DNA from 4 places in the Cupriavidus sp. MEYA8 genome. Region 2 is predicted to be linked to each of the others. Evidence: predicted binding sites of a transcription regulator. Region 2 holds the regulator's gene; each other region holds the start of a gene.
What was found. Region 2 encodes LexA, which represses DNA repair genes until DNA is damaged. Its sites were predicted from a motif close to ACTGTATNNNNATACAGT; they were not measured.
Positions count from the first base shown of each region.

Region 1: the regulator LexA is predicted to act here: its motif matches at 1,757-1,774, upstream of AC5WJ1_RS01310 (ATP-dependent helicase).
Region 3: the regulator LexA is predicted to act here: its motif matches at 1,646-1,663, upstream of AC5WJ1_RS11760 (DUF2471 family protein).
Region 4: the regulator LexA is predicted to act here: its motif matches at 4,917-4,934, upstream of imuA (translesion DNA synthesis-associated protein ImuA).

Region 1 covers NZ_CM181221.1:286,023-293,277, forward strand. The annotation lists gene AC5WJ1_RS01310 (ATP-dependent helicase) at 1-1,713, opposite strand, end outside; gene AC5WJ1_RS01315 (TlpA disulfide reductase family protein) at 1,879-2,412, opposite strand; gene AC5WJ1_RS01320 (SoxW family protein) at 2,533-3,060, opposite strand; gene AC5WJ1_RS01325 (hypothetical protein) at 3,200-3,811, shown strand; gene AC5WJ1_RS01330 (LysE family transporter) at 3,908-4,549, shown strand; gene AC5WJ1_RS01335 (hypothetical protein) at 4,621-4,800, shown strand; gene zwf (glucose-6-phosphate dehydrogenase) at 5,080-6,576, shown strand; gene AC5WJ1_RS01345 (YifB family Mg chelatase-like AAA ATPase) at 6,659-7,255, opposite strand, start outside.
Region 2 covers NZ_CM181221.1:2,151,810-2,159,064, reverse strand. The annotation lists gene AC5WJ1_RS09990 (hypothetical protein) at 667-906, shown strand; gene AC5WJ1_RS09985 (hypothetical protein) at 1,443-1,793, shown strand; gene AC5WJ1_RS09980 (hypothetical protein) at 1,794-1,961, opposite strand; gene lexA (transcriptional repressor LexA) at 2,075-2,731, opposite strand; gene AC5WJ1_RS09970 (asparaginase) at 3,012-4,004, shown strand; gene rpsF (30S ribosomal protein S6) at 4,117-4,491, shown strand; gene priB (primosomal replication protein N) at 4,569-4,868, shown strand; gene rpsR (30S ribosomal protein S18) at 4,872-5,150, shown strand; gene rplI (50S ribosomal protein L9) at 5,182-5,634, shown strand; gene AC5WJ1_RS09945 (replicative DNA helicase) at 5,820-7,211, shown strand.
Region 3 covers NZ_CM181221.1:2,537,088-2,544,342, forward strand. The annotation lists gene AC5WJ1_RS11755 (4-hydroxyphenylacetate 3-hydroxylase N-terminal domain-containing protein) at 1-1,438, shown strand, start outside; gene AC5WJ1_RS11760 (DUF2471 family protein) at 1,681-1,971, shown strand; gene AC5WJ1_RS11765 (hypothetical protein) at 1,961-2,251, shown strand; gene AC5WJ1_RS11770 (DUF2188 domain-containing protein) at 2,387-2,602, shown strand; gene AC5WJ1_RS11775 (DUF2188 domain-containing protein) at 2,668-2,889, shown strand; gene AC5WJ1_RS11780 (DUF2514 family protein) at 2,947-3,471, opposite strand; gene AC5WJ1_RS11785 (glycoside hydrolase family 19 protein) at 3,468-4,025, opposite strand; gene AC5WJ1_RS11790 (hypothetical protein) at 4,022-4,420, opposite strand; gene AC5WJ1_RS11795 (glycosyltransferase) at 4,674-7,190, shown strand.
Region 4 covers NZ_CM181222.1:169,203-176,457, forward strand. The annotation lists gene AC5WJ1_RS17865 (error-prone DNA polymerase) at 1-2,445, opposite strand, end outside; gene AC5WJ1_RS17870 (Y-family DNA polymerase) at 2,442-4,010, opposite strand; gene imuA (translesion DNA synthesis-associated protein ImuA) at 3,943-4,866, opposite strand; gene AC5WJ1_RS17880 (PaaI family thioesterase) at 5,062-5,466, opposite strand; gene AC5WJ1_RS17885 (PQQ-dependent dehydrogenase, methanol/ethanol family) at 5,633-7,255, opposite strand, start outside.

The sequences.
Region 1 (7,255 bases), 1.8 Mb from region 2:
GCGCGACGGCACGCCGGATTCATCGCTCGACGCACTGGGCGGGTCCAGCGTCAGCTCGGTCAGGAAGCGCTCGCGCGCGCCGTAGGTGGCGGCGATGCGTTCCAGCTGCTGCAGGTCGGCCTGGCGCGCGGCGGCGTCGTCGTGCAGGCGTTCGAGGTGCGGCGTGTACCAGGCCAGCACCTGCTCGAACTCCGACGGCCACGGCGAGGCCGGCGCCATCAGCGCGCGCGCCAGCGTCAGCAGGTCGGCCCACGCGGGGGCAGCGGCCGGCGGCGGCTCGAATTCCTGCAGCGAGAACAGCGGCTCGGTGGCCAGCGCCAGCGCGTCGAGCACACGTGCCGCGGTCTTGGGGCCGATGCCCGGCAGCAGCTGCAGCGTGCGGAAGCCTGCCATGCGGTCGCGCGGGTTTTCCAGCCAGCGCACCACGGCCAGCACGTCTTTCACGTGCGTCGATTCCAGGAACTTGAGCCCGCCGAACTTCACGAACGGGATATTGCGCCGCGCCAGCTCGATCTCCACCTGCGCGCTGTGGTCGGCGGCGCGGAACAGCACCGCCTGCGCCATCAGCGCCAGGCCGGCCTCGCGCCGCGCCAGCACCTGCTCGACCACGTAGCGCGCCTGGTCGGCCTCGTCGTTGACGACGATGATGCCGGGCTTCTCGGCCGACAGCCGCTCGGACCAGAGATCCTTGGTATAGCGCTCGGCCGCCAGTCCGATCACGGCGTTGGCGGCCTGCAGGATCGGCTGCGTCGAGCGGTAGTTCTGCGACAGCGTCACCTGCTGCGCGGGCGGCGTGAACTGCTGCGGGAAATCGAGGATATTGCGCACGGTCGCACCGCGGAACGCGTAGATCGACTGCGCATCGTCGCCGACCACGGTCAGGCCGCGGCCATCGGGCCGCATGGCCAGCAGGATCGACGCCTGCAGTGCGTTGGTGTCCTGGTATTCGTCGACCAGGACGTGGTCGAAGCGCGCGCCGATGTCCTGCGCGATGGCCGGCTCTGCCATGGCCTGCGCCCAGTACAGCAGCAGGTCGTCGTAGTCGAGCACGTGCTGCTTCTGCTTGGCCTCGACATAGCCGGCAAACAGCGTGCGCAGCGCATCGGCCCACATCGCGTAGCGCGGGAACTGCTGCTTGAGCACGTCCTCCAGCGGCGCCTGCGTGTTGACCACGCGCGAGTAGATCGACAGGCAGGTCTCTTTTTTGGGAAAGCGGCTCGCGGTCTCGGACAGGCCCAGGTCGTGGCGCACCACGTGCATCAGGTCGGCCGCATCGCCGCGGTCGCTGATGGTGAAGGCGGGCGACAGGCCCAGCGTCTCGGCGTACTCGCGCAGCAGGCGCGCGCCGATGGCGTGGAAGGTGCCCGACCACTGCAGCGCCGCGCGGCCCGCGCCGGTCTGCGTGCCCAGCGCCTGGTCGACGATGCGCTCGACGCGCCGGCCCATTTCGGCGGCGGCGCGGCGCGAGAAGGTCAGCAGCAGGATGCGGCGCGGATCGGCGCCGCCCAGCACCAGGTGCGCGACCCGGTGCGCCAGCGTGTTGGTCTTGCCCGAGCCCGCGCCGGCGATGATCAGCAGCGGCCCGTCGCTGCCGTGCTCGACCGCGGCGCGCTGCTCCGGGTTGAGCCTGGACAGGTAGGCGGGGCCTGCGTCGGCCGCATCGGGGGCAAGGGCGGATTCGAGGTCCGCGGCGGGGGCAAGGTCGAGTGACACAGGCAGGAAAGAGGAATGGGGCGGGCAAAAAAAGCTGGCGCTAACTGTATATCCATACAGCCCGGCAGTGCAAGCCGCTTTGCGCGGGATGGGGCACGAACCAATAAAAAAGGTGCTCGATGAGCACCTTTTCCTGAATGTTGCGGGCGGCGGCGGGTGACAGCGTTACGCAGACTTTGCCAGCGCGCCGTCCAGCAGCTTGTGCAGCGCATCCCACTCGGGCTCGCCGACATAACGCTTGAGGATGCGTCCGTCCTTGTCGACCACGAAGGTGGTCGGCGTCAGCTGCACATTGCCGAAGGCCCTGGCGGCGGACCCGTCCGAATCCATCGCGACCTTGAACGGCAGCCCGCGCGTCTTGGCGTAGTTCATCACGTACATCGGCGGGTCATAGTTCATCGCCACGGCGACGAACTCCAGCCCCTTGCCCTTGAACTGCTCGTAGGTCTTGACCATGTCGGGCATTTCCTTGACGCAGGTGGCGCAGCTGGTGGCCCAGAAATTGACCAGGTAGACCTTGCCCTTCAGGTCGGCGGTGCTGACCTTCTCGCCCGACAGCAGCGTGAACGTGGCGGCCGGCGCGGCGTTGGAGGGCGCCAGCGCGCGGTAGCCGAACCAGCCCAGCAGCGCCAGTACGACGACTGCGGCGACGATGGGCCAGGGCTTGCGGGAGGACTTGGCGGAAGTGGAAGTGGTCATGGGAGGCGGAGGAAGGCGAATTCTCTTCGGGCAACGACACATTCTAATGCCGCGGGCGCCGCGGTGTTGCGCGCGGTCTGCTTGCGTCAATCTGTCGCAATGCCGGCGCCACCGCGCGGTTCAGCGCCGTGTGGCGATGGCGGCGCGTGCCTGGTCCAGCGCCTGCTCCAGGTAGGCGCCGTAGAAATCGGGCTGCATGCCGCGCAGCGGACTGGCGGCGGCGCGGCCCTGGCGATCGAGGAACAGCACCGTCGGCGCCACCCGCACCTGGTGCGCCCGCGCCCAGTCGCGCGCGGTGGTCATGCTGCCGTCGGCATCGCGCAGCGGCGTGGCGGCGGTCAGGTCGAGCTCGCGCACCGCGATCTCGCCGGCGGCGGCCTGCGGGCCGAGGTAGTTGCGGCGCACCGCGTCGCAATAGCCGCATCCTGGCATCGACACCAGCAGCACCAGCGGCTCGCCACGTTGCGCGGCCTCGGCGCCATGCGCGGCCAGGTCGGTGGCGGCAGGCAGGTGCGCCGTGCCCGCGGCCAGCGCCGCGCCGGCGGCCGTTGCCAGCAGCGTGCAGGCGGCCAGTCGCGCCAGTTGCGCTAGTCGGAGCAGCGCGGACCGGGCTGGTACGGCGAGGCGGGGCAGGGCGGGAACAGGCATGCGGTCGGGAAAGACTGTCAGGCGGCGCACCATGCACCGGGGCGCCACTTCCGCGATAATACCGGTTTCCGCCCGCAGGCGACGGCGGCCGCCAGAGCCGCTCCATGGCCTGCGCGCGCTGTCCGCCACACGCTTCCCCATGCGTCCTCTTTCGCCCCAGTCGTCGAGCCTGGCCGCCCTGGCCCGCAGTCCCATGCTGCGCCGCGCCGCCGTATGCGCGGCGCTGGCCCTCTGCGCCTGTTCGCCCCGCTATGACTGGCGCACGATCCAGTCCGGCGAGGGCGCCTATGCCGCGCTCTACCCCGGCAAGCCCAGCAGCGCCGCGCGCGACGTCACCATCGCCGGCCGCAAGCTGCCGATGACGATGGAGGCGGCGCGCGTCGACGACACGCTATTCGCCGTGGGCGTGGTCACGCTGCCTGCCGACGACGAAGCGCTGCGGCGCGAGGCGCTGGCGGCGATGCAGGCGGGCCTGCTGGCCAACCTGGGCACGTCGTCGGGCGAGCCGGCGCGTACGCGCCCGGTCACGATCACGACCGCCGACAAGCCGGGGCGGCCGCTGGCCGGCGTGGAAGTGCAGGCCAGCGGCGTGTCGCCGCAGGACCAGTCGCCGCGGCGGCTGACCGCGCGGCTGGTGGCGGTGGGCGCGCGCGCCTACCAGGCGGTGGTGCTGGAGTCCGGCGACGCCGCGCGCGACCAGCGCCAGGCCGAGCAGGTGGAGCAGTTCCTCGGCGGCTTCCACCCGTTCTGAGGTCCCGCAGGACGCCGCAGGAATACAGGGTTTGCGCCGGGCCGCGTCAGTGCGGCGGCGGCAGTTGTCGGGCAGTTGTCGTCTAGGAGAATCGAAATGCGTTGGGAAGTGTGGCTGGCTTATTTCGCCGCGTGCTGGGTGATTGCGGTGTCGCCGGGATCGGGGGCGGTGCTGTCGATGAGCCACGGCCTGTCGTATGGCCTGCGCAAGACCACCACCACGATCTTCGGCCTGCAGACGGGGTTGGTAATCGTGCTGCTGGTGGCCGGCGGCGGGCTGGGCGCGCTGCTGCTGGCCTCGGAGCAGGCCTTCATGGTGGTGAAGACCGTGGGCGCGCTGTATCTGATTTACCTGGGCTTGCAGCAGTGGCGCGCGAAGGTGCAAAGCAGCGAAGGCGCCAGCGAGGGTCCCGCCCGCGTGGCCGTGATGAGCCCACGCCGGCGCTTCGCCACCGGGCTGCTGACCAACGTGACCAATCCCAAGGGCATCATCTTCATGGTCGCGGTGCTACCGCAGTTTATCGACCCGAACCACCCGCTGGCGCCGCAGCTGGCCATCCTGGCGCTGACCATGTGCTGCGTCGACCTGGTGGTGATGCACGGCTACGCGCTGCTGGCCTCGCGCATGCAGGGCCTGTTCCGCAACGCGCGCGCGGTGCGCTGGCAGAACCGCTTCTTCGGCAGCGTGCTGATGGCGGTTGGCGCGGCGCTGTTCTTCGTGCGCCGGCAGCACGCCTGAGCGCCGGCACTGGCGCCAACCCTCGGGGTTTGCTTCAATGAGGGGAACCCCCCGGCCACGGAGAGCCCCAAATGCCAGCCTCGCCGATTCCCCGCGCCGGCGCGCGCATGCTGCCGCGCCACACCGTGCCTCCGGTGGAAGAACCGTCGCCGCCGGGCGTGCCTCCCGACTTGCCATTGCCGCCGGAAGAAGATCCGGTGCCGCCGCCGGTCGAGCCGCCGGTGGCGACGCCAATCGGAAAACGCGCGTAGGGATCGCCGCGGCCCGCCGGGGCCGCTTTAGGCCTTCCTCCCTTTCGTCGCTGCGGCGCGGCGCCCGGCATGGTTCGCCTGTCACGCTGGGGGCGCAAAGTATGGCGGTCCATGCCGCGGCATCGTGCCGGGCGCGCTGTGACCCGCGCCTGTGCCTGCGCCGGGGTGGGGGCCAGCGTGCTCACTGGCATGGTTCATGCGGCTTGCCGCGCGTGCCGGCCGGGCTCGCGCTGCCCGACCCACATCGCGCCGGTGTTCCCGGCAAGCAAGGAGCCCTCCATGCCTACCGCCCGTTCCGCGTTTTCAGCTTCCTCCTTCGGCACGCCCGATCCACGGCCGGTGGATCTTGTGATCTTCGGCGGCACCGGCGACCTGTCGGCCCGCAAGCTGCTGCCCTCGCTGTACATGTGCCATCGCGACGGCAACCTGCCCGAGGGCACGCGCATCATCGGCGTGGGCCGCCATGAATGGGATGCCGCAGCCTTCGCGCGTTTTGCCGACGAGCGCGCGCAGCCGTTCGTCGATGCGCGCTACCTCGATCCCGACAAGTGGCGCGCGTTCCTGCAGCGGCTCGACTTCGTCCGGGTCGATGCCTCGCAGCCCGGCCACTACGAGACGCTGGGGAAGGCGCTGCGCAGCGAAGCGCTGCGCATCTACTACATGGCGATGCCGCCGGGCCTGTTCGCCCAGACCTGCGACAACCTGGCCGGGCACGGCCTGATTGCCGACGACACCCGGCTGGTGCTGGAGAAGCCGCTGGGGGTCGACCTCGCCTCGGCCATTGCCATCAGCGAGGTAGTGACGCGCTACTTCAGCGAAGACCGCACCTACCGGATCGACCACTACCTCGGCAAGGAGACGGTGCAGAACCTGATGGCGCTGCGCTTCGGCAATTCGATTTTCGAGCCGCTGTGGCGCACGCCGTTCGTGTGCAGCGTGCAGATCACCGTGGCCGAGACGGTCGGCGTGGGCTCGCGCGGCGGCTTCTACGACGAGGCCGGCGCCATGCGCGACATGATCCAGAACCACCTGCTGCAACTGGTCAGCATCCTGGCCATGGAGCCGCCCGCATCGCTGAACTCGGACGCCGTGCGCGACGAGAAGCTCAAGGTGTTGCGCTCATTGCGCCCGATGTCGCCCGAGGACGTGCGCCGCAACACGGTGCGCGGCCAGTACACCGCGGGCGCCATCGGCGGCGAGCTGGTGCCCGGCTACCTGCAGGAAGACGGCATCCCGGCGGACAGCCGCACCGAGACCTTCGTCGCGATGCGCGCGGAGCTGGGTACCTGGCGCTGGAACAAGGTGCCGTTCTACCTGCGCACCGGCAAGCGCATGCAGGAACGGGTGACCGAGGTGGTGATCCAGTTTGCCGGGGTGCCGCACTCGATCTTCGATCCCGGCAGCACGCTGCGCGCCAACCGCATGGTGATCCGGCTGCAGCCGGAAGAGTCGGTGCGGCTGATGCTGATGGTCAAGCAGCCGGGCGAAGGCATGAAGCTCAAGCCGCTGAGCCTGGCGCTGAACCTGGACTCGGCCTTCACCACGCGCCGCGCCGAAGCCTACGAGCGGCTGTTGCTCGACGTGATCCGGGGCCGGCTGGCGCTGTTCGTGCGACGCGACGAGCTGCAGGCCGCGTGGACCTGGGTCGATCCGATCCTGGAAGCCTGGCGGCACCAGGACGAAGGCCCGCGGCCCTACACCGCCGGCACCTGGGGGCCGGCGGCGTCTTCGGCGTTCATGGCGCGCGAGGGCGTGCAGTGGTCGGAGGAAGCCTGACCGCCGCCGCCACCGCCAACTGCGGACCGGCGCGCCGGTCGTCCGGATCGAGGCTGTCCCCGCCGCTTCGCCGCGGCTGGCGCTAGCCGGCCATCCGCAGCGCCCGCCGGTAATGGATCGCCTCGCCCACGTGGCTGGCGGTCAGCACCTCGGCGCGATCGAGGTCGGCAACCGTGCGCGCCACCTTCAGCACGCGGAAGTACGAGCGCGCCGACCACGCCAGCCGCGTCATCGCGCCGCGCAGCAGCGCCTGTGCCTGCGGCTCCAGCACGCAGTGCTGCTCGATCTCGCGGCCGCCCAGTTCGCTGTTGGGCTTGCCTTGCCGCGACAGCTGCAGCGCCCGCGCCGCCAGCACGCGCTCGCGCACCGCGGCGCTGGGCTCGCCCGGCGGGCCGTCGAGCATCTCGCCCTGGTCCTGGGCGGGCACTTCGATCTGCAGGTCGATCCGGTCGAGCATCGGCCCGGAAATGCGCGACTGGTAGCGGCGCACCTGGTCGGGGGTGCAGCGGCATGGCCGGTCGGGATGCCCGAGGTAGCCGCACGGGCACGGGTTCATCGCCGCCACGAACTGGAAGCACGCGGGAAAGTCGGCGTGCCCATTGGCGCGCGCGATGGTGATGCGACCGGACTCCAGCGGCTCGCGCAGGACTTCGAGCACCCGGCGGTCGAATTCGGGCAA
Region 2 (7,255 bases):
CGCCGATCGCTCTGAAGGCGCGTGCCGATTTGCGCGTTCTCTGTGGGTAGGCGAGGGGGCTCCGTTGCCTCGCAAACATTTCTTGCTCACCTCGGGCCGACACGCGTCGATGTCCTGCAGGGCGAGAACAGCGGCGCTGCTACCCATTGGCGGATCCCTCCTTCTGCCGTCGGGTGTATTCGCTGACCTCGCCGCTTGCACAGAATGGAGTGGGCCTTGGCTGCATAGGCCAAGGCCCGTTTGGGCTACCGAAATTCCCCCGTCAAAACAGATATGAGGCCTTGGCTGCATGGGCCCAAGGCTCTTACTACAGGTCCCCCGTCACATCATATGCCGCATCGCACAAGAGCTTCGTTATGAATTGTGATGCAGCGCACAATATTGTCGCGAGTCACTTTATGGCGCTCGTCGATCGCTTGCTCGGCGCGGTAAGCCGACCAGTAGAAGTGGGAATATCGGCCGTGCCATAAAAAGCCATTCTCCGCTGGACTACTGCGAAGAGACGGCCGAGAAGGGAGGAAATTCCGTTCGTGCGTTTTGCGCTGGCGGGTATGCGACCGAGTGCGGTGACCGAGCAGATGGACGAGGGCGATGAGGCTTGCCGTTGAAGCGGATGGGGCGTTCTTTCATCATGCTAGGATTCCTCTGAAACGATGGGAGCGCGCCATGTCGAGCCATGCCTTGGTCGAAGAAGGGGAGTATTTCTGCCACTGCACGGTCTGGAAGTCGAAATCTGGATCCTGGGAGGCATCGGTATTGTTCGAGCGCAGAATCGATCACGCAAACGAGTTTGTCCCAGGCTTGCGACACAAGATCAAAGCCACGTTCAATAGCGAGGAAGAGGCGATGGCTGAAGCAATTGCTTACGCAAAGGCTTGCGTCGAGAACACTAAGACCGGGCTGTAGCCTCATGCGGCCACTCCGAAGCATTTTGATTCCTTCGCCGACCAACTCGCCATCTCAGGCGCGTTGGCGCTTACCAGTGCTGCCGCCTTACACGCGCGGCGTTTCGGCCAGCTTCCTATGCAGGCGAACTGCACTTAGAGAATCGGAATAGACGGCGGCGCTGCGGCATGCTGCGGACGCTGCGCGAGCGGGACGACTTGGTCTTAAAGGGCTACGATGGGATAAGAGCTTTCGGCAATTCGCTCCATGAGACCTCACATCCCTCATTCCCATCATGCATACCGTACCGGTGATCCGAGGCACGGCTGGCGCCACTATTTGATCCTCGCGGCGGTGGTGCTCGGGCTGGGCCTACTCTTCCTGGCGTGGCCTGGCTAAACGCGCTTGCGCGGAGGGGATGGAGATCCCTGCGTCATCGTCTTGGACGCTCCTTTCAGTGCCAGCGACGCCCACAATCGATGTGGCTCCTGTACCATACGCGCCTTGCATTCCAAAGGGGTCGTATGTTCTTTCGAGCAGCGGTAATAGGGGCTGGCGTGGCAGTGGCCGCGATGATGGCCGGATGCGCCACCGGCACATCGGAGAAAGATATTCGTGCGCGTCCGCCGATGCGCTTGTTCACGCCGGCAAAAATGGCTGACGTTGCCAAATGCCTGCGCAACAATCTCGGCGACGAAGCCACGATGGTCAACCTGCCGGCACAGAACCAGATGGAAATCCGGATCGGACAGCCAAAGATCAGTGGCGAATTTGCGTATGCCTACCTGATCTCGCTGACCGCCAGGCCGGATGGCACGGCGGTCGAGTTGCGCAAGACTAATACATGGTTCCCGCAGATGACTCCGGAAGAACTGGAGACGGAAACCAAGGCGTGCGCGCGTAGCTGATCAGGCCAGCTTGCTAGTGGTTTCCAGTTCAAGCATCCTGCAGATCGCGGCCATGCTGCCTACCATGGTCCGGCGCTGCGCGCCCTGATAGACGCGCACGCCCTTGCACTGGCGGAAGGGCACCGGCTTGACCGGGCGGCGGGCGGCGACGTGGTGGGTTTGCGGCATGGTTGCACCTCTTTTTCAGGCAAAAGCGGGGTCAACACCCGGCAAGCCGGGCGGCGTCTGCAAAGCAATGGAAGCGGGTGGGTCCGCGCAGGCGAAGCGCCTGCCGTGACCGGCTAGAAGCCGGAGGATCGGATCAGGCCGACCGCGATGCCTTCCAGCGAAAACTCTTCGCGCCCCGGTTCAACGATGATGTTGGCGAAGTCCGGGTTTTCCGCGATCAGCTCGATATGGCCGCCGCGCCGTTGCAGGCGCTTGACCGTGACATCGTCGCCGAGTCGCGCCACCACGATCTTGCCGTTGGGCGCTTCGCTGGCCCGGCGCACGGCGAGCAGGTCGCCGTCGAGAATGCCGGCGTCGCGCATGCTCAGGCCGCGCACGCGCAGCAGGTAGTCGGGGCGTTCATCGAAGACCGAGGCGTCCACCTGGTATTGGCGGTCGATATGTTCGGCGGCAAGGATGGGGCTGCCGGCTGCGACGCGGCCAACCAACGGCAGCGTCAGCTGCAAAACGCCGGGGATGGGTAGCGAGAACTGGTCCGGCATTTCCGAGTCGCTGCGCGAAACCTTCAGGCGGATGCCGCGCGAGGCGCCAGGCGTCAGCTCGATCACGCCTTTGCGGGCCAACGCGCGCAGGTGCTCTTCCGCGGCATTTGGCGAGGAAAAGCCAAATTCGGCAGCAATCTCGGCACGCGTCGGCGGGAAGCCGGTACGGCGGATCGTATTGCGGATCAGATCGAAAATCTGCTGCTGCCGGGGTGTCAGGGTCGCCATGGGATCGCCGTTCCGTGCGGGCGCGCTGGGCAGGGTTGGATGGGCTGCCCAACGGGGTGGGCGGTCCCCGAAATCCTGCATCCGGCGGGCCGGGCACTGTATGTTTAAACAGTATGCTGTGATTTTATACAGTATCGGCGTCAGCGCAAGCAGAATTTTTGCTGGCGCGCGTGAACCGATCGGCCTCGGCGCGGGCCATTCCGGTGGAAGTCCGCCGTTACAATCGCGATTCCATCGCCCGGCGCATGTATTCCCGTCTGTTTCCTGAGCCCCAGCATCCATGACCCAATTGCCTCGCATCGTTGTATTGGCTACCGGCGGCACCATTGCCGGCGCTTCCGGCAACCCCGCCAGCAGCGCGCACTACCAGGCGGCCACCGTGCCCGTGTCGTCGTTGCTTGCGGCGGTGCCGGCGCTGCAGTCGGTGGCACGGATCGAAGCCGAGCAGGTGGCGCAGGTCGACAGCAAGGACATGACCTTTGCGCTGTGGGTCGCGCTGGCCGCTCGCGTCGAGCACTGGTCGGCGCAGGCGGATGTGGCGGGCATCGTGATCACGCACGGCACCGATACGCTGGAAGAAACGGCGATGGCGCTGCACCTGACCCAGGCGTGCCCGGTCCCGGTGGTGATGACGGCGGCGATGCGGCCGTCCACCTCGCTGTCGGCCGACGGGCCGCTCAACCTGCTCGACGCGGTACGGGTGGCGGCGTATCCGGATGCGCGCGGAAAGGGCGTGCTGGTGGTGCTGAACCAGCAGATCCATGCGGCGCGCGATGTTGCCAAGGCGCATACCTCGGCGGTGGATGCCTTCGTGTCCCAGTGCGGGCCGCTCGGGCTGGTGCAGGACGACTACGTGGGCTTTGCCCGCACGCCCCGGCAGGCATGGGCGATCGGTCCGATGCCGGGCGCATGGCCGGTGGTCGAGATCGTGGCGAGCTACGCGCAGCCGGGCCGGATCGCCGTCGATGCGCTGGTGCAGGCTGGCGTGGCGGGCCTGGTGGTGGCCGCCGCCGGCAATGGCTCGATACACGAAGTGCTGGCGGAGGCCCTGGTGGATGCCGCCGCCGCCGGAGTGGCGGTGGTGCGCAGTTCGCGCACCGGGGCAGGTCATGTGGCGATTCCGGCGCATCCCAGCCCGTCCGATGGCGTTTTTGTCTCCGCCTCGGACCTGAATCCGTATAAGGCGAGGGTACTGCTGGCATTGGCGCTTGCGGCGGATCCTGCGCTGGCACGGGATCCCGTGCGCCTGCAGGCCGCCTTTGCCAAAGCCTGAGCCAGCCTTGCCGCTTGCGCGCCCCGTTGGCGCCGGGCTATAATTTGAGGCTATTCAACCTTGCCACACCGGACTCGTGACGCCCGGGTGGCTAATCCCAAAAGGAGCGTCAATGCGTCATTACGAAATCGTCTTCATCGTCCACCCGGACCAGAGCGAGCAAGTGCCGGCCATGATCGAGCGCTACAAGCAGCTCGTGACCTCGCAGAACGGCAACGTTCACCGCGTGGAAGACTGGGGCCGTCGCCAGATGGCCTACATGATCCAGAAGCTGGCCAAGGCTCACTACGTTTGCCTGAACATCGAATGCGGCAAGGACACGCTGGCTGAACTGGAACACGCCTTCAAGTTCAACGACGCCGTTCTGCGCCACCTGATCGTGCAGACCAAGAAGGCTGAAACCGCTCCTTCGCCGATGATGAAGGAAGTGCAGCGCGAAGAAGCCCGCAAGGCCGCGCAAACGACCACCGAAGGCCAGGCCGCCTGAGTGCGGACTGCGGTGCGCGCCCAGGCTGACCATGTCGGCCCTGGCGGCACGGATGGCAAACGGCAAGAGGCCCCGCGTTGAACCAACTTCGGCTTGCCGCCACTTTGGCGGAACGCGATGCCCTGCGCTATACCCCGGCCGGAGTGCCCGTCGTGAACTGCATCCTGCAGTACAGCGGCGAGACGGTCGAGGCGGAAACGCCACGGCAGGTTGAGTTTGCCATCGCGGCAATGGGGATCGGGCCGGTGGGTCAGCGGCTTGAGCGGTTACCGCTCGGCACGCTGCTCGACTGCGAAGGATTCCTCGCCCGCAAGCACCGCAACAGCAAGGCTCTCGTCTTTCACATCACCGGATGTAAAGCATTCGTAAAGGATTGAATCATGGCATTCGTCAAACGTGACAACAAGAACAAGAAGCGCTTCCAGCAACAGAACCCGCTGTTCAAGCGCAAGCGCTTCTGCCGCTTCACCGTGGCTGGCGTGGAACAGATCGACTACAAGGATCTGGACACCCTGAAGGACTTCATCGGCGACAACGGCAAGATCACGCCGGCCCGCCTGACCGGTACCAAGGCCCACTATCAGCGTCAGCTGGATACGGCGATCAAGCGTGCGCGTTTCCTCGCGCTGCTGCCGTACACCGACCTGCACAAGAACTGATAGGCCCTAGGTCCGTAACGGAGAAAACACGATGCAAGTCATTCTGCTGGAAAAAGTCATCAACCTGGGCAACCTGGGTGACATCGTCAAGGTGAAGGACGGTTACGCTCGTAACTTCCTGATCCCGTCGAAGAAGGCGCGCCGCGCCACGCAAACCGCGATCGCCGAATTCGAAGTCAAGCGCGCCGAGCTGGAAAAGGCCGCCGCCGAGAAGCTGGTCGCGGCGCAAGCCGAAGGCGAGAAGCTGAACGGCCTGACCGTCCAGGTCAGCCAGAAGTCGGGTGTGGACGGCCGTCTGTTCGGCTCGGTCACCAACGCCGACATCGCCGTGGCCCTGGAAGGCCAAGGCTTCAAGGTCGAGAAGGCTCAGGTTCGCCTGCCGAACGGCCCGCTGAAGATGGTGGGCGACCACCCGATCAGCGTCGCGCTGCACACCGACGTCGTGGTCGACGTGACCGTGTCGGTGCTGGGCGAGCAGGTCTAAGACCCGCTGCAGCGGTGCCGCTGCGCGGCGCCGCCCGAAGCACTGCAAGCAGAAAAGGCAGGAGCCCTGGCTCCTGCCTTTTTTGTTGCCCGCTGGCGCTGGCCGGCAGATGTTGGACGCACGTCCGGCAAATGTCCGGTGTAGTGCGTCCTCCTGCCAGCGTCCCGCCGTTATAATCCCTCCCCATGAACGCGCCCGTCGCCGACCCCCAACTCGACAACCTCAAGGTCCCGCCGCATTCCATCGAAGCCGAGCAGTCGGTGCTCGGTGGCCTGCTGCTGGACAATGCCGCCTGGGACCGCATTGCGGACTTCCTTTCGGAGGCGGATTTCTACCGCTTCGACCACCGGATGATCTTCCAGAGCATCGCCCGGTTGATCTCGGCCACAAAGCCGGCCGACGTGATCACGGTCTATGAAATGCTGCAGGTTGCGGGCAAGGCCGAGGAAGTTGGCGGGCTGGCGTACCTGAATTCGCTGGCACAGAACACGCCCAGCGCGGCCAATATCCGCCGCTATGCGGAAATCGTGCGCGAGCGTGCGGTGCTGCGCAAGCTGGTTACGGTGGCCGACGATATCGCCTCGGCCGCCTTCGCGCCCAAGGGGCGGGAAGTCCGCGAGCTGCTGGACGAAGCTGAATCCAAGGTCTTTGCGATCGCCGAGGAAGGCGCGCGCGGCCAGGCCGGCTTCCAGGAAATCCAGCCGCTGCTGACGCAGGTGGTGGAGCGCATCGACGAGCTTTACCATCGCGACAGCACCAGCGACGTGACCGGCGTGCCCACGGGCTTCGTGGACCTGGACCGGATGACCAGCGGCATGCAGGGCGGCGACCTGATCATCGTCGCCGGCCGCCCGTCGATGGGTAAGACCGCGTTCTCGCTGAACATCGGCGAGCATGTGGCGGTGGAGCAGGGCCTGCCGGTGGCAGTGTTCTCGATGGAAATGGCCGGCACGCAGCTGGCCATGCGTATGCTCGGCTCGGTCGGGCGGCTGGACCAGCACCGGTTGCGTACCGGCCGCCTGCTGGATGAAGACTGGCCACGCCTGACGCATGCCATCCAGCGCATGAACGATGCGCAGCTGTTCATCGACGAAACTCCCGCGCTGAACCCGATGGAACTGCGCGCGCGCTCGCGCCGGCTGGCGCGCCAGTGCGGGCAGCTCGGCCTGATCATCATCGACTACCTGCAGCTGATGTCGGGCTCCGGCGGCGGTGAGAACCGCGCGACGGAAATTTCAGAGATTTCCCGTTCTCTGAAGGGCTTGGCCAAGGAACTCAACTGCCCGGTGATCGCGCTGTCGCAGCTGAACCGAAGCCTGGAACAGCGTCCCAACAAGCGTCCGGTGATGTCCGACCTGCGTGAATCCGGCGCTATCGAACAGGATGCCGACGTGATCCTGTTCATCTACCGCGACGAGGTCTACAACCCCGATTCGCAGGACAAGGGCACCGCCGAAATCATTATCGGCAAGCAGCGTAACGGCCCGATCGGCACGGTGCGGCTGACCTTCCTGGGCCAGTTCACCAAGTTCGACAACTTCACCGGCGGCCCGGCGTTCTTCGACAACGACACCTGACGAAGTCAAGCCGCCTGCAGAGATCGCGCCGCTGGCCGTCTCGT
Region 3 (7,255 bases), 390 kb from region 2:
GCGCTTTTTTCGCGCCCCGCGCGATGCGGCCGAGCAGGTGGCGCAGCGCGATGCGATTGCTGGCTGGCAGAAGTGCGCATGGGGCTGGATGGGACGGTCTCCGGACTACAAGGGCTCGTTCCTGGCCACGCTGGGGGCCAACCCGGCGTTCTACAAGGGCTACGAGGAAAACGCCCGACATTGGTATCGCAAGGCTCAGGAGCGGACCTGGTACCTGGGCCACGCCATAGTCAATCCCCCGGTGGATCGCGATCTGCCGCCGTCGGCCACATCGGACGTATTTGTGCGTGTGGTCCATGAAGACGATGGCGGCATCTACGTGAGCGGGGCCAAGGTCGTTGCCACCGGCGCGGCGCTGACTCACTACACCTATGTTGCCAATGTCGACGCCACGCCAGCGCGAGGGCCCAAGTTCATCGTACCCACCAACGCCCCGGGATTGAAGCTTCTGTGCCGGGTCTCGAACGAATATCGGGCCGCGGTACTCGGCAGCCCGTTCGACTATCCCCTGTCATCGCGCCTGGACGAGAACGACGCCATTCTCGTGATGGACAATGTTTTCGTGCCGTGGGAGAACGTCTTCATGCACGGAGAGGTCCCGCAGGCGGACGCCATACAATCCGGCTCCGGATACCTGGAGCGCGCATCGCTCCACGGCTGTACGCGTGTCGCGGTCAAGCTCGACTTTATCATCGGACTATTGGCCCGCGCGCTGGAGATCACCGGCACCCGCGGCCTGTATGGCGTTCAGGTGCACCTCGGCGAGGTGATCGCATGGCGCAACGCTTTCTGGGCCTTGTCTGATGCGATGGCCAAGAGCGAAGTGCCCTGGCATGGCCACGTCCATCCCGATCCGCACTTTGCCGGCGCCTACCGCGTACTGAACCAGGAGGCATTGCCGCGCGTGCGCAATATCATCGAGCAGGTCGTAGCCAGCGGCCTGATTTACCTGAACTCACATGCGATCGACTTCAGCGTGCCCGAGATACGAGCCTATCTCGACAAGTACCTGCGCGGTTCCGGCGGCGCGCCGGCCGAGGAACGCGTCAAGGTCATGAAGCTGCTGTGGGATGCCATCGGCACCGAGTTCGGCGCACGTCATGAACTTTACGAGATCAATTACATCGGCGGCAACGACGCCACGCGGTTGACCAACCTGTCGGCGGCGCAGAACACGGGCAACCTGGACCAGATGAAGGCTTTCGCCCGTTCGGCAATGGATGACTACGACCTGACCGGCTGGACGGTTCCAGACCTGGTCAACCCCGACGATGTCAGTGCGCTTCCGCGCAACCCGCGTGCCGCGGGGCAGAAACGTGGCAATGTCATAAATGACATTGCGGCCAAAACCGCCAAGCCAAATAGAACTGCTCCACCTCGCACCACCGCTAACGGCGCAATCGCCGTACCAGGCTGTTCGGGCCCGAGACGGCGCTGACCCTGCCCTGCCAGGGCCCTGGGACTCCGGCCGCCCGCCTGCTTGTTTGGGGATGGGAAGAAAGCTGAAGCGTGGATGGTCCCGCCGACAGGATTCATAAAAATTCCATAAATCCTTTACCAGCGCGGGATGGCAGCTATTTGAGTTTTTCGGTGCCCCTTCCAATGCCCCGAAAATAGTTTGCTGGTAGTTTTGGCCCTTGGGTACACTGTATATCCATACAGTACTCACCACTGACGACCATGGACCTTATCCACGCAGCCGAAACCGCTATCCGCGAGGCCGCCCCGGCCATCGTAGCCCGTCACCGAGCCGCCGGGCACCTGACCTGGTGCCTGTTGCATCAGCTCGAAGACGAGGTTGTAGCCGCCGTTGAGGCGACCAGAAAGGTGAACCCCGGCATCCTGCGCATGATGCGCGCGTCGCCGATCATGGGGTATCCGAAGAACGACGAGCTCGCTGATTTTGGCGGAGCCGGCGCGGTGGCGGTGACCTTCAGCATCATCGTGGAGGCATGGAAGCATGTCCACTAAACTGCGCGCGACGTCTGCTGTATTCCTCGAGGCTCAGTTCTTTGCTGACGACCAGGTCGAGCATCAGCTGGAATGCGAAGGCGTTATTGAGAAGCGAGACAGGATCGTCGTCCATGGCCTCGATGTGCGCCACATCCGCGCGCTGCGCTGGACGCCGGACTACGTCTCTTTCCAGGCCGCTGGTCAGGTGCGGCGGCACGCAGTGAGTCGCTGGGCGGAGGTCGGGCCAAGCACGATAGTGTTTGCCCGGCGCCAGCACGCGACGACCGGCATCCAGTAGAGGAATCGATAGCCCATTGACCGAGAAATAGACCGGCTGGTAATTGCGGTAGAGGATTTGGGCTGTCGGACGGCGCCTGACAGCACTCCGCGTACCGAGCGAGCACACTGGTTGCATTAACCTCAGGAGCCCGCCGTGCACAACATCCATGTGGTAGCGTCGGAGTTCGGCTGGACTGTACAGCACGCCGGCGGAGGGGACGGAACTACGTTCCCGGGCCAGGAAGAAGCCGTTTGCGTCGGCACCGCGCTGGCAAAGCGCGAACACGTCGATTTGCTGATTCACGGCCTCGACGGCGAGATTAAGGAACGACGAAGCTTCGAGGACGACTCGCCGAACATCAAGGGCTGATACGATTTCAGCACGGGGTGGCATCTGTCGTCGCAGGATCGCCCGCGACCTCTTTGGAGCTATCGATGCCAGGAAAGAGTATCAGCGTTGTGCCTGCCGAACAGGGCTGGGCGCTTGACATAGACGGCACGTCCGAGCCGCGTCAGATGTTCCCTACGCTTGAAGACGCGATAAGCGCAGGCTGGGCTCGCGCTCGGCGCGACCACATCGAGCTGCACATCCAGCCGCTGGCCGGCGGCGTGCGGCTGCGCGCAGAGGAAGCCAATCCGGCGGACTTCGTTGGGTAGCGGCCATGGCCGGCCTGTAAAGCGCCCCTGGGCCGTGTCGCCGGAGCGCTTCAGGCGCTAGCGCGCCGGAGTCAGCGCGTCATAGCTTCGTTCACAGGCAAGCCCTGCGACCCTGGTGCGATCGGCGTATTCAGCCAGTTCACCCGCTCTCTTGTCAGCCCGGCCGAGCACGTCGGTAAGCACATCGAGGGGATCTCCGGCTGCCGTGCCTCCGCCGCCAGCGGCGGGATGGTTGGTGGCGCGGGCAGCCGCGGCAAGCTGGGCAACTCGCACGCGCAGCTGCTCAGCAAGAGCGCCAGCGGCGCTAGCATCAGCCAAGGCTTGGTCACGTTCCATCGCTGCAGCATTGGCAATCCCCCTCTGTTCTGCGGTCCTGCGTTGTTCTTCGGCGCGCGCCGCTTCGGACGCCGCAGCCAGGGCGCTGGCCTGCCCTTCCCGCTGCTCAGCCTGAGCGGCCCTTAGCTGCTGGATCTGCCCGACTAAGCGCCAGCCGTTGACCGCCCACCCGGCGGCGAACAGGGCGGTGGCCAGCGCAGCCGCGCCAATCATGCGCCACGGGATGTTTGCCGGGATCGAGATCATGCAGTAACCCCCAGCGCGACCTTCGCGCGCGTCCAATACTTCAGCCGGTCATCCCACCCGTTCGGCAGGCCGGTGGCCTTGTTCCGGCCGTTGATAGCGATGCTCAGCGCCTTGAAGTCGCCGGAGTCGGCGAACCGGCTCAAATTGTTGAACTGCCAGTACCAGCCGGCTGACGCCGCCGCGGCCATCGGCTGCTCGAGCAGCTCTGGCATCGTCACCAGGTCAAGGTCAAGACCGCGCCCGCAAAGAAGATAGTTTCGGCGGCCGGTAATCTGGATCAGTCCCCGGCCCATGAACCGCTTGCCGTCGCCCGGTTGCATGTTGCCGAGATCCATCCGGCCCTCATATCGCTGCTGGGCCGCTGTTGGGCCCCAGACCTCACGCACGTAGACCAGTTGACCGGATTCGTGCGCGACCTGCGCGAGAAAAGCGGCCGCGCGCGCCGGCGTGTCGATGTCGGAGCGCGCCATCGCGTCCGTCAGCGGCACCAGGAAGGTGTCGGCCCGACGGCCCGCGCCGGGCATGATCTCGCGCAGTATCTTCACGGTGATCATTGGCCCAGCCCCTTGCGGACGTCCGCGACAACGTCGTCGAGGCTCGCGTCCTTCCGCTTCTCGATGAAATTGAACAGCCACCGGACGATCGCCCAGCCCGGAAGCCCGCAGGCGAAGACAACGCCGAACAAGGCAACCAGTCCGATGTAGTCGTGCGTCCAAGCCTGCAGGTCGAACTTCTGCACAACAAACGCGCCGCCGGCGACGCTCGATACGACGGTAGAGATCAGCCCTACCGCCCATTCCCTTGGGCTTCGTGGTGTCATCATCATCATCACAACGAGTGCGGCAAGGCCCGATGCGCCAGCAGCAACTGCCGCCGGCCCACCAAAGGCTTTGAATGCAGCTGCGCCCGCCGCGCCGGCCGCGGCGCTGCCGCTAATTGGTTCAGACATGTAAGACCCCAGATGTGAAAAAGCCCGCTCGTGGGCGGGCAACGCAATGGACGCTCGGCGCCGTAGCGGCTGGTGAGCTGTCGAATTCAACCCCGCGCCCGCGAATCAAAGCCGAACATGGCGTTTTGTTATACTCGGCGCGACCTTAAAAATTCTACGAAAAGGCACCTGAATGCGCGTAAAGGACTTGGTTCGGGAGACAGTATGGCTACCAGGCTCAACTTACGATGCGAGCGTAAGACCTCGAATCTCGGTGCTGCTGCCGACGTTTCGCCGCGGCAAGAGCGGTTTGTTCAGACGCTGTGTGGATTCGATACTTTCGCAAACGCTCGAAGACCTTGAACTGATCATCATCGATGATGCGAGCACAGATGGAACAGCCGACCAAATCGCCGAGTTCCAAGAAAGGGACGGACGGGTCAGCTGCTTGCGTCATCCAAAGAATATCGGTCTGCCTGCGATCTCGGAATACGAGGGATTCTTGCGGGCCCGCGCCGATAGGATTGCGTTCGCGTTCGATGACACGTTCTTCAATGAGGACGCGCTAGAAAAACTCGCCGAGGAATCAGAGAAGACACCCCACGCGATGATCTACGGCCACATCGAGTGGTCGTATAAGGAGCCGAAGACAGGCGAGATTGTCACCATGCGCCTCGGCTCCAACCGATCACAGGGGCTGCTCCGCACGGGGAACGCAATACCTAACAACGGCGTGCTGCTGCCTCGAAAAATCATTGAGGACGTAGGTTTCTATGACCCACATGCCATCATCGCCCGCGTCTGCGACTGGGATTTGTGGTGCCGCGTGGCGGAGCGCTATGAAATTCGTTTTGTCGATGTTGCCGTAGGCCGTGAAGATGGCCCTTTGACGAACGACAGCCTCGGAAACACCTACGCGCTCGACAGCTGGGCCGTCGCTGAATGGATGCGCATCCCCCGAAACGAGCAACTGAAGCCGGCCAATTTTGGCGAATACGATGTCCTGGCTGGTGATGCGTCGTGCAGCCTAAACACCCAGGCGGTCATCGAGTCAACAGCAAGAAAGCACGCGACTATGCGCGGATGGGCATTGCCAGATCGTCATGGCAACGCCAATGAGGAAGGCTGCATTCTCGTCGTAACTCTCCATTACGACGCTTCGACCTATCTCTGCTTCGACATGCTCCCGCCGGAGGTGGCGCGACGAGTCCGGGTCATCACGTACAACAGTTGGTTCGGCGTCGAAGAGATGGCGCGTGCAACGTGCGTGATATTCATTCGACACATCAATGCCTTTAGGCCGTGGATCGATGCCGGAAAGGCGCTTGGCGTCCCGATGTATCTGTACATGGACGACAACCTTCCCCTGCTCGTCGAGCAGGGTGAAATGACGGTTCCATACGAAGACTATCGGCTGGTCAAGTTCCGCGAAGACGTCAGGCTGTTTGATGGGGTCTTGCTGACGAGCCAGGCGCTGGTCGCCTACTTCGAGGATAACCTCCTCCACCGAAATCCTTCTTACTTCCCAGTCTCGTTCGCTGACCAAAATCCAGTCAGTGTCGACCACTTTGAGCCCAAGACCAAGGGCGAGGTGACTATTGTATTCGCGGGCGGATCTCACCGCGCGCGAGGGCTATGGGAAATCGTTGTTCCGGCTCTAAAGCGGCTTGCCGAAGAGGGCGCAATGATTCATTTGGTCGCGCCGGAATCCGAAGCTCTGCTCTATGATGAGAGCCTGAAAGTTCTCCCGGACAATTTGCGAATAACCGCCCTTCCCTTCGAGACCGGCTATCTCTTCGCAATGCGCCGGTTTGCGCGCTTCCGGCCCGACTTCATGGTTCATGCGCCAAGCGATACGAAGAACAACGCATACAAGACGCTACACCCCATGGTCGCGGCGCGACTTCTTGACACTGTCGCGGTTATGCCTGACGGCCAGCCTTATGACCAGATCGCAGAATTCGGTAACGCTGTCGTCGTTACGGAGTCGCTGAAACCGATTTCTTGGTATAGGACTTTCAACGGGCTGCTCGGCGGAAAGTACAATCTCGACGAGATAAAGCGCCGAAACCAGGAGTTTTGCGCAGCAAATTTCTCGGGGGCGGAGAACGTCACGTCAATTCGCAATATGCTGAAGCAGCATGGCGGTGAGATGAGTTGGGCTGATCAGGCTCGGCGCCTGCATGGTCTAGCCGCCTGGTTCAGGCAAACTACGGGATTGCCTTCTATCGAAGAGAGCGCGGCACCAATCGACAGCCAGGCGACACAACTAGCTGAATATCGAAGGATGATGCGCTATTCATGGCGCCACAGGTTATTGCGCAAGAGCACTGATTTGTGGGAATCGGTGTCACCAAATTTCTACTTGCTGAAAAAATCAAGCGAGAAGAACGGGTGGCGCCGGTCGGGCTCATCTTTGGAACTCAGCGATTCGCTGCACGAGACCCCATATCGCGAATACGTCATCAACCCCGCCCCTGGAAAACTGGAGGCCGTCCTGTTTGCACTGTCGGTAGACGCTGTGCAGCGTGGGCAAATTGGGGTCGAGATTGTGACCCCGGGTAACGAGATTAAAGACCACCGCATCCTTGACCTGAAATCACTGAAATTGGACGAGCCAGTCCGGTTCGAGCTTTCCAATGTACACATCAAACACGGTGAGTCCTGGGCGATACGACTCTTCGTAAAATCAACTACGCCGGTGTACGTTTACGAATTCATCAACCGTAAATGGCTCGGCATGAAATTCATGCAACCAACGCCATTCATGCAACTCGCCTACGATAAATGAAGAGAGGGCGGCTGATATGCCGCCCTTTTTTATTTTCTTACTGAGAGTCAGTCGGGATAGGCAGG
Region 4 (7,255 bases), on a different replicon from region 2:
CTCCGGGAAGCCGTATTCGCCAAACCCCTCGATCTGCTTGCAGATCGCCAGCGCAAACGATTCCGGATAGCCATTGCCGGTCAGCGCGCGCACCAGCGCGTCCTGGTGCTGGCGCAGGTCGCCGCGCCTGCGCCACGCGGCCATCGAGCGCCGCAGCTGGTCGGCCTGTCCCGGCGAGAAACCGGCTGCGTCGATGGCCAGCTGCATCACCTGCTCCTGGAAGATCGGCACGCCCAGCGTGCGGCCCAGCACCTTCTCGATCACGGCGTTGAAGTAGACCGGCGGCTTCTTCGTCAAGCGGAACGCCTCGCGCCGCTTCAGGTAAGGGTGGACCATGCCGCCCTGGATCGGGCCGGGGCGCACGATCGCCACTTCCACCACCAGGTCGTAATACGCGCGTGGCTGCAATCGTGGCAGCATCGACTGCTGCGCGCGCGATTCGATCTGGAACACGCCGATGGTGTCGGCCTTGCAGATCATGTCGTAGGTTTCCGGGTCTTCCTTGGGGATGTCTTCCATGCGCGCCGGCAAGCCCGCACGCGTCTTGTCAGGGTTGGGGATCATCTCCAGCGCACGCCGGATCGCCGACAGCATGCCCAGCGCCAGCACATCGACCTTGAGCAGGCCCAGCGATTCCAGATCATCCTTGTCCCACTGGATCACGCTGCGGTCCGCCATGGCCGCATTCTCGATCGGCACCAGCCGCGACAGCTTGTGGCGCGCAATCACGAAGCCACCCACGTGCTGCGACAGATGGCGCGGAAAGCCGCGCAGCTGCGCGGTCAGGCTGGCCCACTGCTGCACTGCCGGCGAGTCGGGATCGAGCCCGTAGCGCGCGATCTTCTCCACGAAGCCGGGGCCGTCCCACCAGGCCTGGCCCTTGACCACCTGCTCGACCACGCTGGCGTCGATGCCCAGCGCGCGGCCAACGTCGCGCAGCGCGCTGCGCGAACGGTAAGTGATCAGCGACGCCGCCAGCGCAGCACGGTGGCGGCCGTACTTCTGGTAGATGTACTGGATCACCTCCTCCCGCCGCTGGTGCTCGAAGTCGACGTCGATATCGGGCGGCTCATCGCGCTCGCGCGACAGGAAGCGGCCGAACAGCAGATTGGCCTGCTCGGGACTGACCTCGGTCACATACAGGCAGAAGCACACCAGCGAGTTGGCGGCCGAACCGCGGCCCTGGCACAGGATGCCGTTGGCGCGGGCAAAGCGCACGATGTCGTGCACGGTGAGAAAGAAGGGCTCGTACTGTTTTTCCTCGATCAGCTGCAGCTCTTCCTCCAGTTGCTTTTCCCATTCCGGCTTCAAGCCATTGGGAAAACGTTCGGCCTTGCCGCGCTTCACTTCCTCGCGCAGGTAAGAGATCGGCGTGAAGCCCGGCGGCACCAGCTCCTCGGGATATTCATAACGCAGCATGCCCAGCGAGAAATCACACTGCGCGGCAATCTTCAGCGTCTGCGCCAGCGCATCGCGCGGGTACAGGCGCGACAGCACCTGGCGCATGCGCAGGTGCTGCTCGGCATTGGGCGCCAGCGCCATGCCGCATTCGGCCAGCGGCTGGCCGAGCCGGATCGCGGTCATCACGTCCGACAGCGGCTTGCGCGAGCGCACGTGCATGGTGACCGCGCCGGCGGCGGCCAGCGGCACGCCGGTCTGCGCCGACACGGCTTCCAGGCGCGCGCGGTGCAAGCCGTCGGCATGGCCTTGCAGCAGTTCCAGTGCGATCCATGCGCGCTCGCCGAAGACGTCGCGGCACCACTGCGCCTGTTCGCGCAGCAGCTCGGGATCGGCGCAATAGTCGGGCAGCAGCAGCGCCAGGCAGCCCGGCATGCCGCGCAGGTGGGCTTCGTCGCCGGTCGGCGCGGCGATGTCCTCGGGGTGCAGCCGGTAGCTGCCCTTCTGCGCGCGGCGGCGGCCCAGCGTGATCAGCTCGGACAGGTTGCCGAAGCCGTCGCGGTGCCGGGCGATCAGCACCAGCCGCAGCGGGGGGCGGTCGGGGCGGTCGGAGCGATCCGCAGGCGGCAGGCTGAAGCGGCTGCCAATCAGCAGCGCGAAGCCGTCGGCGGCGGCGGCCAGCGCCTGCAGCCGCTGGTGGCGGCTGGCGTGCGCGGCAGGGTCGTCCTCGCCGGTATCGGCGTCGCCTTCGGGATCGAGCAGCGGCTCGTCGATGTCCGCCTCCGCGCCGCGCGCCGCGCTGCGTGCCACCGCGTCGTGCAGGCGCTTGCGCAGCGTCTGGATCGCATCGTGCGCGCGCGCGGTGCCGGCCACCGAGCATTCATCCGTCAGTGCCAGCCCGCGGTAGCCCAGGCCGAAGGCGCGTTCGATCAGCTCGCCCGGGTGCGAGGCGCCGGTGAGGAAGGTGAAGTTGGAGATGCAGTGCAGCTCCACGTAGTCCGGCAGCGCCGGCAGCAGGCCGGGCAGCGAAGGGATCACCGGCGTCATGCGAACAGCCCGTGCAGGAACCAGCGGTACTCGCTGCCCTCGTCCGCGCCGTGGCCGGGGCGCTCGCGATAGATCCAGCAGCGCAGGCCGTCGGCGCGCTCGGCGATGAAGTAATCGCGCGTGGCTAATGCACCGTCCCACCAGCCGGCCTCGATGCGCTCGGGCCGGCTCAGCAGCGCCAGCGGCCCGCCGTGGCTGGGGCGGTGCTGCTGCACCGGCAGCGGCAGCGGTTGCGGCAGCAGCCACAGCGGGCGCTCCGGCAGCGGGCCGGGCATGCCGCCAGCCTTGCCACCGGGCTGCGGTTCGTCGACCGGCACCCAGCGGTTGGCGCGCTCGGGACGGTGGTCGGCCAAGGGCCGCGGCTGCAGCACGTTGTCACGGCCCAGCCGCGCCATCAGCGTATCGAGCAGGCGGCCCAGGTCTTCCGGCGAGCCGCCGGGCTCTGGGAACAGCGCGTCGCTCTGCGGCACGCAGGCCTGCATCGCTTCCACGCGCAGCGCCAGGCCGGTGACCGGGGCGTGGAAGTTGAGCTTGTCGAGCTTTTCGCGCAGCAGCCGCGACAGGTGCGCGGGATCGCGGCTGGGCTGGGCGAGGCCGAGCGCGACCGGCGTCCCTTCGGTATCGACGCCGCGCCGGTAGCGCTCATGCTCCAGCACCAGCGCGCAGCGCGTGACGCCGGCCTGCAGCAGCGCCAGCCAGCCGGCCAGCGCCAGCAGCAGGCGCTGCGCGCCGGCCAGCACGCCTTCGGCGGATTCGATGCGCCCGGGCAGGTCCATGCGCTGCGCGAACGTGGGCGGCGCCGCGTACCAGGCAAAGCGCGCCGGGGCCTCGCCATAGGCCTGGTCCAGCCGCGCCAGCAGCGCCGGGCCCAGCCGCCGGGTCAGGCCGGCGCGCGGCAGGCGCCGCACCTCGCCCAGCGTGCGGCAGCCGATGCCGTCGAGCCAGGCCGGGTCGGCCAGCGTGTGCAGCGCCTCGACCGGCAGGCGGTCGAGCAGCCGGTGCAGCCGCGCCATGCCCACCGCCCGGCGCGCGGGCCGCACCACGCCGCGGCGGGTGCGCCGCAGCGGCTGGCGCGCCAGCCAGGCGGCGCCGTGCGCGGTCGGGCCGCTGCCCACCTGGGCAATGGTGCCGAGCTGGCGCACGCAGGCGCGCACCGCGCGGCACAGCGCGCGGTGGCCGCCAAAGAGGCGCAGGCTGGCGGTGACGTCGAGCATCACGGTGGCCGCTTCCGGTTCCTCGTCGAAGGTCACGGCCGGCGTGAAGCGCAGCAGCGCCAGCGCCACCGTTTCCATTAGCGCCTCTTCCGCAACCAGGTCGCGTTCCAGCTGCACGATGTCCGCCGACAGCGCCTGCACGCCGCCGCGGCGCATGCCGTAGCGCACGCCCAGCTGCATCGCGGGACCGTTGGCCAGCACCACCTGCTCCTGCGCCATCACCGCCACCGGCAGCGCATGGTGCAGCGTGCCGGTGACGGAGGATGGGCTGGAGGCAGCCGGCTCAGGCCAGTTGGGCTGCAGTGCGTCCAGGGGCAGGCGCGGCAGGTGCACCGCGATCCAGTACGGCATCGGTAGAAGACTGAGAAGACGAAGACACAACGGAAGGCGCGGCGGCCGGGGCGCCGGCGGGCACGGGCCAGGCGGCCGTGCGCATGGCTGCCTCCATCCCGCCCAGGCGCAGCAGCAACGGCGTATCGCGCACCGGCCCGCGTCGCTTGTGGAAGGTGATCGACAGCACATTGCCAGGCTGCGGCGCCAGCAGCAGGCGCAGCACCGCCGGCGACGACTCGCGCAGCGCCGCGGCCGGGCGCAGCGCCCACACCACCGCGTCGCCGGCTTGGGCCAGCACCTGCAGCCGGCGCAGCGCCTCGGGCCGGGCCGCGGGCAGCCACACCAGCACGCCGCCGAAGGCCTGGCTGCGCAGCACCTGCTCGGCCGCCCACAGCATGTCGGCCTGTTGCGCAGCCTTGGCCGCGCCGGCTGGCGGGCGCAGCCAGTACAGCTGGCGCGCCGGCAGGCCGGCCGCGGCCAGGCCCATGGCATTGGGCAAGCAAGGCGGCGCCACCAGCGCGATGCGGCGCCCTGCCCCGGCCAGCACGCGCAGCGCCGGCAGCAGCAGGCGCAGTTCGCCCGCGCCGCCCTGCGTGGTCAGCAGTTCGGTCAGTCCGCCCGCCGGCCAGCCGCCGCCCGGCAGTTCGGCCGAGAGCGCGTCATACCCGGTCGGGCACACCGCGGCGCTGCCGGCACGGCCAAGCTGGCCGGCGCGCCACAGGCCGGGATAGCGCTGCTCGAGCGCCGACAGCGCCTGCTGCCGGGTAGCGTGGGCTGCCGGGGCTGCCGGGGCTGCGGACCTGGCCGGCGTCGGCGCAGGGAAAAGAACGCCCTCCGCCGCCATGGGCGGGGCTGCGTACGATTGCGCAGGCATGTGAAGTCGGTGTCGCTCGCGGGAAGCGAGGAAATAGGATATTTACGATAACTGTATATTTATACAGTATCGAGGCAAGCGCAAGGGGTAGACGCGCGAAGGATGCCAGGGTGGTGCGCGGAGCACCGGAGGAACGGATCGGGCGGACGGGCTCCGCCTCCGAAGAAGAGAAAGGGGCGCGAACGCCCCGTGGGCCTACTTCAGGTATTTCATCGTGGCAACGCCGGTCGCCACCAGCAACTCCTGGTCAAGCCAGACCTCGGCACGCGAAAAGAAAATCGAGCGCCCGCGCCGATCGACGGTGCCCTTGGCCGTCAACACACTGCCCGTGCCGTTGCTCAGGAAGTTGGAAGTCAGCGACAGCGTCACCGCATGCCGCGCCGCCTCGCCCGGCGCCGAGAATAGGCCGGCATAGCCGGTGGCGGCGTCCAGCAGCGTGCAGATCGTGCCGCCATGGACCACGCGGCTGCGGTTCAGCATGCTGGACGTGACCGGCAGTTCAAGCTCCACGTAATCGGGGCGCCACTGCGTGATGCGGACACCGATGCTTTCGAGGGCGGGATTGTCGAGAGAGAAACCGCCGCCGGCGCCACCCTCCATCACGATTTCCGTTGCTTGGATTTTCATTTCACTGCTCACCACGGCTAAATTTGTCCAGGCGGTATTTCCTCGCGATTCGCGGCCCCAAACAATTCCGATTTGGCGAACAGCCACTTTGGCGTGCACGAAGCGCGCGGGCCAGTGCCGGCCCGCGCGCGCACTTCCGTCAGGGCTTCTTCGGCCGCACCGCGTCGGCGGTGCCCTGGATAAATGCCTGGATCTTGACCACGTCCTCCGCCGTCAGCTTGCCGGTGAAATCCGGCATGCCCTTCTGCACCAACGGCCCGTTGAACAGGATCTTGTCCAGGTGCTCGATCATCGGCGCGCCGACATAGGCCAGGTTGGGAATATTGCCGCCCTTGTCGACACCCGGCACGCCATGGCAGAAGACGCAGTTGTTGACGTAGAGCTTCTGCCCGTCGGCGACCTTGGCCGGGTCGTATTTCACCCCGCTCAGCAGCGGCGCCATCGCGTAGGGCGCCGACTCGGGCATCGGCTTCTTGCCGTTGAGCACAAAGGTGTAGACCCGTCCCGGCGCCTGCCTGTCGCTGCCGCGCTGGCTCAGGCCATACACGCCGCCCCAGCCCACCGCCACCGACACATACTGCTTGCCGTCGAGCAGGTAGGTCACCGGCGCCGCCACCACGCCGGAGCCGGTCGGCGCCTGCCACAGCTTCTCGCCGGTGCCGGCGTGATACGCCACCAGCCGCCCGTCCGCCGTGCCCTGGAACACCAGGTTGCCGGCGGTCGCGAGCGTGCCGCCGTTCCACGGGCCGGCATGGTCCTGGTGCCATACCGCCTTCTGCGCCAGCGGGTCCCACGCGATCAGCCGCCCCATCGGCTTGCTCCTGGGAGGCTCGGCATTGACCAGCATGCCCAAGTTCCAGCCCACGCCGCGATGCGCCTCGGGAGAGTCCTTCTGGTTGTGGGCCCACTCCTTGTTGTCGGCCAGCGTCAGCGGCACGTGCTGCGCCGGGATAAAGGCCAGCCCCAGCTTCGGGTGGAACGACATCGAATGCCAGTTGTGCGCGCCGAACGGCCCCGGCACGATATCCGCCGGCTTGCCCGAAGTGTCCGACTGCGGCGTCTCGATCGGCCGGCCGTCCTTGTCATAGCCCGAGGCCCAGTTGACGTCGACGAAGTTCTTGGCCGAGATGAACTTGCCATTGGTCCGGTCGATCACGAAGAAGAAGCCGTTCTTGGGCGCGTGCAGGATCACCTTGCGCGGCTGGCCGTCGATCTTCAGGTCGGCCAGGATGATGTCCTGCGTCGAGGTGTAGTCCCAGTTGTCGCCCGGGGTTTCCTGGTAGTGCCAGACGTATTCGCCAGTGTCCGGGTTCAGCGCCACCACGGAGGCCGCGTAGAGGTTGTCGCCGCCCTTCGGGCTGCGCAGCTTGCGGCTCCACGGGCCGGCGTTGCCGGTGCCGATGTACATCAGGTTCAGGCCGGGGTCGAACGCCATGGTGTTCCAGACCGTGCCGCCGCCACCGTTGACCCAGTACTTGCCGCTGGGGTCCCAGGTGGCCGCGGCCTTTGCCATGGCTTCGTTCTCGAAGGGCCTGGCGGGGTCGCCCGGAACCGTGTACCAGCGCCATTGCTGCTTGCCGGTCTCGGCATCGTAGGCGGTGATGTAGCCGCGCACGCCGTACTCTGCGCCGCCGTTGCCGATGATCACCTTGCCCTTGTAGACGCGCGGCGCGCCGGTGATCGTATAGGACTTGCTGCGATCGACGATGGTGTCCTGCTCCCACACCTTCTTGCCGGTGGCGGCATCAATCGCCACCAGCCG